One region of the Streptomyces sp. WAC04114 genome, then DNA from elsewhere that is predicted to be linked to it. Evidence: riboswitches for the same ligand, from Rfam matches in the RefSeq annotation. Region 1 holds a riboswitch; the other holds the start of a gene.

Region 1 (4,241 bases):
AGCACCTCGGCGGCGAACCGCCGGATGCCGCGCTCGCGGGCGACGGCGCCGATGTGTTCGAGCAGGGCGGAGGCGACTCCGCGGCCCTGGTGGGCGTCCTGCACGAGGAAGGCGACCTCGGCCTCGTCGGCGGGTGCGGACGCGGGCGTTCCGTCCGCGCCGATCCGGTCGTAGCGTACGGTGGCGATGAACTCGCCGCCGACCGTGGCCGCGAGTCCCACCCGGTCCACAAAGTCGTGGTGCGTGAAGCGGTGGACGTCCTTGGCGGACAGGCGAGGGTACGGCGCGAAGAAGCGGTAATACTTCGACTCGTCGGAGACCTGCTCATAGAAGCTGACCAGGCGATCGGCGTCATCAACGGTGATGGGCCGGATGCGCGCGGTACCCCCGTCGCGCAGCACCACGTCGGCTTCCCAGTGGGCGGGATACTCGTGCCGGTCCGGCGAGGTCTGCATGGGCCCCAGAGTACGGCTAGCGTCCGACAACGGGCGCGAGGCAGTCTGTGGAGGGCGTCAGTCGGGTCGAGGCCGCGATCCGACGGCACCCCGGGAGTGGGACGAGAGGACCGCTCCTGGTGGGCTTCACGATATGGGAAACTGGTCTAGACAACCCTGAACACCGAAGGGCAGCAACACATGGCTGAGCGCCGCGTCAACGTCGGCTGGGCCGAGGGCCTCCACGCCCGCCCCGCTTCCATCTTCGTCCGAGCCGCCACGGCCGCAGGCGTCCCGGTGACGATCGCCAAGGCTGACGGCAACCCCGTCAACGCGGCCTCCATGCTGGCCGTCCTCGGCCTCGGCGCCCAGGGGGGCGAGGAGATCGTCCTCGCCTCCGACGCCGAGGGCGCGGACGCCGCCCTGGACCGGCTCGCCAAGCTGGTCTCCGAGGGTCTCGAGGAACTGCCCGAGACCGTCTGATCCACCGAGTGCCCGATCCGGCGCACTGCGAGGGGCTCGCCCGACTCACCGGGCGGGCCCTTCGCCGTTCTCGGTCGGTGCGGTCGGGGCCCTGCCATTCCTGGTCGGCGCGGGTGGACCCCTGCCATTCACGGTCGGCGCGGGTGGGTCTTTCCCCCATTCCCGGGCGACACGATCGGACCCTTCATCCCATTACCCCTTCCACGCGGGGAGGAATTCCAAGAATCCGGGCAGCGGAAATAGCCCCCCGAGAATTGACTGCTCTTTGTATACGGCCGCCTTGTTAAAGCCGCGGGCTCGCCGTGTTTACGGGATGTTGCGAGTTCCTCACACGGCCGGCACGTTCCTCGGCGGAGCCGAACCGCAGGCGGTGCGCGCCCTTCGCACGCTCGGTGTGCAGCGCCGTGACCGCCCGCGCACGCTCGCCGTCCCCGCGCGCCACGGCGTCCACGATCGCGCCGTGCTCGGTCCAGGACTCCACCGGGCTGGCCGGCGCCTCCACGGCGTACATCCAGGCGATCTTGTGGCGGAGCTGGGTGAGCATCGAGATCAGCGCCGGGCTGCCGGAGGCTTGGGCGAGCGTCTCGTGGAACCAGCCGCCGAGAGAGCGCAGGTCGTCGCTGTTCCCGCGACGGGCCCGCTCCTGGCCCAGCCGCACCAGGCCCCGCAGGACCTTCAGATGCGCCTCGGTACGGCGCTGGGCGGCGCGGGCCGCACCGAGCGGCTCCAGCAGCATGCGCATCTCCAGCAGGTCGCCGGCCTCCTGCTCGGTGGGTTCCGCCACGCACGCGCCCGCGTGCCGGCGGGTCACCACGAAGCCCTCGGCCTCCAACGTGCGCAGCGCCTCCCGGACGGGCACCCGCGAGACGCCGTAGCGGCGTGCGAGGAGTTCCTCGGTGAGCCGGCTGCCGCGTGCGTGGACACCCGCGACGATGTCGTCCCGGATGGCCGTGCACACCGAGTGCGCGGGAATACGCATGACCGACCTCCGCTTAATCCCCGTGAAACGCCGACGAGCGACGTACGTTCCGTGACTCTATTGCAATGAGCCGGAATTTCCGACGGCAAGCGACAATCCATGGATATTTTTGGGACAGCAGGCGGTCGTAAACGCCGAAAGCCCCGGCTCGGGAGCCGGGGCTTTCGGGAAGCGGAGAGGTTCCGGTCAGAGACTCACGCCGTGCGAGCGGAGGTAGGCGACCGGGTCGATGTCCGAGCCGTACTCGGGGCTGGTGCGGGCCTCGAAGTGCAGGTGCGGGCCGGTGACGTTGCCGGTCGCGCCGGACAGGGCGATCTGCTGGCCCGGGGTGACCTGCTGGCCCACCGAGACGCCGATGGAGGACAGGTGGCCGTACTGGGTGTACGTCCCGTCGTTCATCTTGATGACGACCTGGTTGCCGTAGGAGCCGCCCCAGCCGGCCTCGACGACGGTGCCCGCGCCGACCGCGTGGACGGAGGTGCCGCTGGCGGCGTGGAAGTCGACACCGGTGTGGCTGCCGGAAGACCACAGGCCACTGCTGGCCTTGTAGCTGGTGGAGACGTACGAGCCGGAGATCGGGGCGACGAAGGTGTTCAGGCGCTTGCGCTCGGCCTCACGGGCGGCGCGCTCCTTGGCCGCTCGGGCCTTCTCGGCCGCCTCCTTGGCCCGCTCGGCCATCTCGGCGGCCTGCTTGCGGGCGGCCTCCTCGGCCTTCTGCTTGGCGGCGGCCTCATCGGCGGCGTGCCGCTGCGCGAGGGCCTGGGCGTCGATCTGCTGGGCCGCGGTGTCGCCCATGGTGACGACGGGCGTGAGACCGGTCTGCTCGGCACTGGGCTCGGCGGCGAAGGCAGCGGGGGCCGCCACGGTGCCGATCACGCCGGTGGTGGCGAGGGCCGCGACGCCCGCCGCGCGGGCGGTGGAGCGCTGCATCCTGCCGGGACGACGGTGCTTCCCGGTGGCGCGAGTGAACGCCATGTAGTGGCTGGTCCTTTCCTTCCCTCTCGCCTACCGGGTTAGCTGACGGGTTCGGAGCAGGAAGGTCTCCTACGGACTCCCTCGCGACTCGCGCGGGCGCCCGATTCACCCCAGGGACTGCGATGGGTCCCCGGCTCCCCTGGCTCGCGCCGTACGGGGACTCGGCGATGACTGTCCGGTGCCGCGGGTGCGGCGCACTGCCTGACGAACAGCCCGGATGACGCTAAGCGGCGCCACTTTCAATTCCCAAACGAATCCCGGCTTTTGTAGCGCATCCCACAGGGCAGACAGGCAACTCCCATCCCAATTCGGGCATAAAGGGGCCCTGGTGCCTTTGAAGACAACCAGGGCCCCCGCGCGCGTGCGGTGACGCGTGTCGCTACTCGGCGGCGACGACGGTGACTTCGCCGATGCCGAGGGCCTCGACCGGTGCCTTGATCTGCGCCGCGTCACCGACGAGGACGGTCACCAGACGGTCCACCGGGAAGGCGCTCACAGCCGCCGCGGTGGCCTCCACGGTGCCGGTCGCGGCGAGCTGCCGGTACAGCGTGGCCTGGTAGTCATCGGGCAGGTGCTGCTCGACCTGGTCGGCCAGCGTGCTCGCGACGGCCGCCGCCGTCTCGTACTTGAGCGGCGCCACACCCACCAGGTTCTGCACGGCGACGTCCCGCTCGGCGTCGGTCAGCCCCTCGGCGGCGAGGGTGCGCAGCACCGTCCACAGGTCCTGGAGGGCGGGGCCGGTGTTGGGCGTGTCGACGGAACCGCTGATGGCGAGCATCGCGGCGCCCGTGCCGTCCGGGGCGGACCTGAGGACCTGGCCGAACGCCCGTACGCCGTAGGTGTAGCCCTTCTCCTCGCGCAGGACGCGGTCCAGGCGGGAAGTGAGGGTGCCGCCGAGGCAGTACGTGCCGAGCACCTGCGCGGGCCACACGCGGTCGTGCCGGTCCGGCCCGATCCGGCCGATCAGCAGCTGCGTCTGGACGGCGCCGGGGCGGTCCACGATGACGACCCGGCCGGTGTCGTCGGCGGTGACCGGAGGCACGGGACGCGGCTCGGCCGAGGAGCCCGTCCAGGCACCCAGGGTGTCCCCGAGCAGGGCGTCCAGGTCGATGCCGGTGAGGTCGCCGACGACCACGACGGTGGCCGTGGCGGGGCGGACGTGCTTCTCGTAGAAGGCGCGTACGGCCGCGGAGTCGATGGCGGCGACGGTCTCCTCGCTGCCCTGCCGGGGCCGCGACATGCGCGAGTCCGCCGGGAACAGCTCCTTGGAGAGCTCCTTGGCACCGCGGCGCGAGGGGTTGGCCAGCTCGTGCGGGATCTCGTCGAGGCGGTTGTTGACCAGCCGCTCGACCTCGCTGTCGGCGAAGGCG
Region 2 (4,241 bases), on a different contig from region 1:
ACGGGCCCCGCTCGTAGGGCAGGAAGCCGGCCGGCTCCAACCCCTCGTACACCACGGCCACCCGGGCCCCGGGCCTGACCCGGCCGACGGCATCGGTGAACTCCGGCTCCATGAAAGGGTTGCGCGGTGCCTCCGAGGCGGCGCGCAGCGCACGCCAGCGCTCCCTCTCCCCTTCGCCGAGCTCCCCGGGCCCAGCCACGCGAATGCGCCCACTGCTCAACCTGACCCCCCGATCAAGTCCCCCCTGGACACTTGGAAGGTACCGCTCTATGCGGTCCCACGGGTAGGTAGCGGAGCATGTTGTTGCCAATCGGTGCAGAGGGCTTCAACCGGGCAATCGGCGTCCACCGTGCGATGAAACGAAGGGCCGCACTGTCCGTATTCTCTGATCATGGCCGCACCCATCGCATATTCACTCATCGCCACCGACCTGGACGGGACGCTGCTGCGCGGCGACGACACCCTCTCCGACCGGTCCCTTGCCGTGCTCGCGCGGGTGGCGGACGCCGGTGCCCAGCACCTCGTGGTGACGGGCCGGCCGGCGCCGAGAGTGCGGCCGCTCCTGGACGACCTCGGGTGCACGGGGCTCGCGGTGTGCGGGCAGGGCGCGCAGGTGTACGACGCCGGCGCGGACCGGCTGCTGTGGTCCATCACGCTGGACCGGGAGCTGGCCGAGACCGCCCTCGGCAAGATCGAGGCCGAGGTGGGGCAGGTGTACGCGGCGGTCGACCAGGACGGGGTCGACGGGCTCACGCTGATCGAGCCGGGGTATCTGATGCCGCACCCGACCCTGCCCGCCGTGCGGGTCGAGCGGCGCGAGGAGCTGTGGGGCGAGCCCATCAGCAAGGTGCTGCTGCGCCATCCCCATCTGTCGGACGACGAGTTGGCGGCGACGGCCCGCTCGGTGGTCGGCTCGCTGGCCACGGTGACGATGTCGGGGCCCGGCACGGTCGAGCTCCAGCCGTGCGGGATCACCAAGGCCACGGGTCTGGCGCTGGCCGCCGAGCATCTGGGGCTGCGGCCGGCGGACACCATCGCCTTCGGCGACATGCCCAACGACATCCCGATGTTCGACTGGGCCGGCCACGGCGTCGCGATGGCCAACGCCCATCCCGAACTCAAGGCCGTGGCCGACGAGGTCACCCTGTCGAACGAGGACGACGGCATCGCCGTCGTCCTCGAGCGACTGCTGGGCGGGACGGCTCAGTACGGGCCGTTGACGTTGTCGATCGAGCCGTAGCGGTCGGCCGCGTAGTTGCAGGCCGCGGTGATGTTGGCGACCGGGTCGTACGGGTCCCACGACGTGCCCTCGACGTGGTAGGCCTGGAAGGTCGGGTCGATGGTCTGGAGCAGACCCTTCGACGGGGTGCCCTTGGCGGCGTTGGAGTCCCAGTTGTTGATCGCCAGGGGGTTGCCGGACGACTCGCGCATGACGTTGCGGTGGATGCCCTCGTAGGACCCGGGGATCCCCTTCTGCGCCATGATGTCCAGCGACTCGCGGATCCACCCGTCGAGGTCGTTCGCGTAGGTCTTCGCGGACGCCTGGGTGGCCTTGGCGACGCCGCCGGCGGGCTTGGCGGCCGGCTTGGCGGGGGCGGACGACTTGGTCGCCGTCTTCTTCGCCGCGTCCGTCTTGGTGGTCTTCACCGTCAGCTTCAGACCCGGGTGGATCAGCTTCGGGTTGTCGCCGACGGCGGCGCGGTTGTCCTTGTAGAGCTGCTTCCAGCCGCCCGAGACGTCGTACGTGGCCGCGATGCGGGCGAGCGAGTCGCCCTTGACCACGGTGTACGTGAGGGACTTGGCGGGCTGGGCCGCCCGCTGCACGGACTGTGCGGCGGCGGGTGCGCTCTGGGGCTCGGCGGCGCTCGCGTGCGTGGCGCCGAGAAGCGGAAGGGTGAGTGCTGCTCCGCCGGTACCGGCGGCGACGATGCCTCGGGTCAGCGGGTTGGTTCTGGGACGACGGTGCTTGCCTCGTGCGGCCATGGCGATGTTCCTCTCCGGCGCCTGCGAGGTGAGCTGTCGGGTTCGGGCCGGGAGGTGCCCGGCCGCGTACGGCGCTGTGTGCCGTACGCGGCTTCACCCCGAGCCGGGCCGCTGTGCGGACCGGCGACTTACCTGGGTCCCCCGCTCCTGCCACGCGTGAGTGAGTCGGTTCCTGTGGGGAGTCCGGGCGGCGGCAGGATTAGGCGTCCGCCGGACAGGGCCGGAACGTATGCGAGAGCACATGTCGGGAACAAGCACCTCAGTCACATATCGCGCGGTTGACCTTGGTCGGGGGCGTTTGGGCCGCTTGATCCTTTGCGGAAGCCAAGCCTCAACTGGCTTTCGGGGGAAGGCTTTAGGGGCCGCTGTCGCGGGGAGGGAGAAAAGGGGAAGGGGTGATTCAACTCACTGATCACGAGTCCGTGGGGCAATTTCCGCCAAGGGGAATTCGCCGACTCATCGCGGCAAATCGTGCATAACTCGCTACCTCTGGGTAAGTCGATAAATATCTGTTCTTATGGGTTGATCGAAAACATAACGGTCGTGATCGGATACCACCCGGCCTGTAGCCATGGGTGCTGGCGGTGATCGAAACGTGACCGGATACGCTGACTCGAGTGAGGGCAGCGACCTATCGACAATCCGCGTAACCACCGGCAGACACAGCAGACAGGAGACCCCTCGTGACCGACGTCGGGCCGTTCGGGCTGAGCGTGCGGGACCAGGCTCTGGAGGCCGATGTCCAGGCCGGATTGGCGGCTGTCGAGGAAGGCTTGCTCGAGGCCACCAAGAGTGAGGTGCCCTTCATCACGCAGGCCGCCCAGCATCTGGTGCGGGCCGGCGGCAAGCGGTTCCGTCCGCTGCTCGTGATGCTCTCCGCCCAGTTCGGTGACCGCCATGCGCCCGGCATCGTGCCGTCGGCCGTCGTCGTGGAGCTGACCCACCTCGCCACGCTCTACCACGACGACGTCATGGACGAGGCCGCCGTGCGCCGCGGCGTCGCGAGCGCGAACACCCGCTGGGGCAACTCCGTCGCGGTCCTCACCGGCGACTTCCTCTTCGCCCGCGCCTCGCACATCCTGGCCGACCTCGGCCCGGAGGCCGTGCGGGTGCAGGCCGAGGCGTTCGAGCGCCTGGTGACCGGCCAGATCCTGGAGACGGCCGGACCGCAGGACGGCCGCGACCCCATCGAGCACTACCTGGACGTGCTGGGCGGCAAGACCGGCTCGCTGATCGCCGTGTCGTGCCGGTTCGGCGCGATGATGTCCGGCGCCGACGAGACGGTCGTGGATGTCCTGACGCAGTACGGCGAGCGGCTCGGCGTCGCCTTCCAGCTCGCGGACGACGTCCTCGACATCGCCTCCGACTCCCACGAGTCCGGCAAGACCCCCGGCACCGACCTGCGCGAGGGCATCCCCACGCTGCCGGTGCTGCGGCTGCGCGAGCGGGCGGCCCGGCTCGGGCTCGCCGAGGACATCGCCCTGTGCGAGCTGCTCGACTCCGACCTCACCGACGACGCACGGCACGCCGAGGCGCTGCGCCTGCTGCGGGCCCACCCGGCGCTGGAGCAGGCCCGGCAGGACACCGTCCGCTACACCCAGGACGCCCGTTCGGCGCTGGCATCGCTGCCGGAGTGCACCGCGAAGGCGGCGCTCCTGGAGCTGTGCGACGCGGTGGTGCACCGGGCCGGCTAGCACGTCTCCCCCGTACGACCCCTACGGGTCGGGGGAGAAGCGGCCCTTCCGTGTCATACCCCAGCAGTAGGCGGAGTTGGGCCCCGGGTCTGACGTATGTCCCCGGCCGATTTGGTCAGATGGTGAGCACGGAAAACACCACTCCTCACCTGTTCGGGTGAGAATGGCGGCTCAGGGACGAGTGCGTGGACGACACGGACAGCCGCCGCCGACCACGGAGGTAGGGCACACATGGCACCGTACGCATCCGACGACAGCACGACCGCCGGGGAGGTCGACGAGCAGCGCTCCGGGCGGCGCAAAGCCGCGCGGTACGTCGTCCCGGTCACGGTGATAGGGGTGGCGGCCGCGACGATCGGGCTGGTCCCCGCGCTCGCCGACTCCGGTGACCCCGACCTCCCGAAGATCACCGCACAGCAGCTCATCGAGAAGATCGCCAAGTCGGATGTCGAGCAGCTGTCCGGCACGGTGAAGATCAGCACCGACCTCGGTCTGCCGAACCTCGGCGGCCTGGAGTCCGGCCTGCTGTCCGGCGCCGCCGGCCAGGGCGAGGGCGGCTCCTCG

The links. A riboswitch is a leader RNA that binds a small molecule or an ion and turns the genes downstream of it on or off. The one in region 1 is predicted to bind cyclic di-AMP.
Positions count from the first base shown of each region.
Region 2: another riboswitch for cyclic di-AMP. It lies ahead of K4G64_RS15455 (transglycosylase SLT domain-containing protein); the one in region 1 lies ahead of K4G64_RS24035 (M23 family metallopeptidase).

Region 1 is NZ_JAIGQA010000102.1:1,530-5,770, forward strand. Features, by position in the region: partial or broken gene K4G64_RS24020 (GNAT family N-acetyltransferase) at 1-455, opposite strand, end outside; gene K4G64_RS24025 (HPr family phosphocarrier protein) at 636-917, shown strand; gene K4G64_RS24030 (GntR family transcriptional regulator) at 1,201-1,896, opposite strand; gene K4G64_RS24035 (M23 family metallopeptidase) at 2,083-2,871, opposite strand; cyclic di-AMP (ydaO/yuaA leader) riboswitch at 2,884-3,048, opposite strand; gene K4G64_RS24040 (pitrilysin family protein) at 3,251-4,241, opposite strand, start outside.
Region 2 is NZ_JAIGQA010000047.1:34,988-39,228, forward strand. Features, by position in the region: gene K4G64_RS15445 (GNAT family N-acetyltransferase) at 1-205, opposite strand, end outside; gene K4G64_RS15450 (HAD family hydrolase) at 392-1,240, shown strand; gene K4G64_RS15455 (transglycosylase SLT domain-containing protein) at 1,204-1,983, opposite strand; cyclic di-AMP (ydaO/yuaA leader) riboswitch at 1,989-2,164, opposite strand; gene K4G64_RS15460 (polyprenyl synthetase family protein) at 2,667-3,677, shown strand; gene K4G64_RS15465 (DUF2092 domain-containing protein) at 3,909-4,241, shown strand, end outside.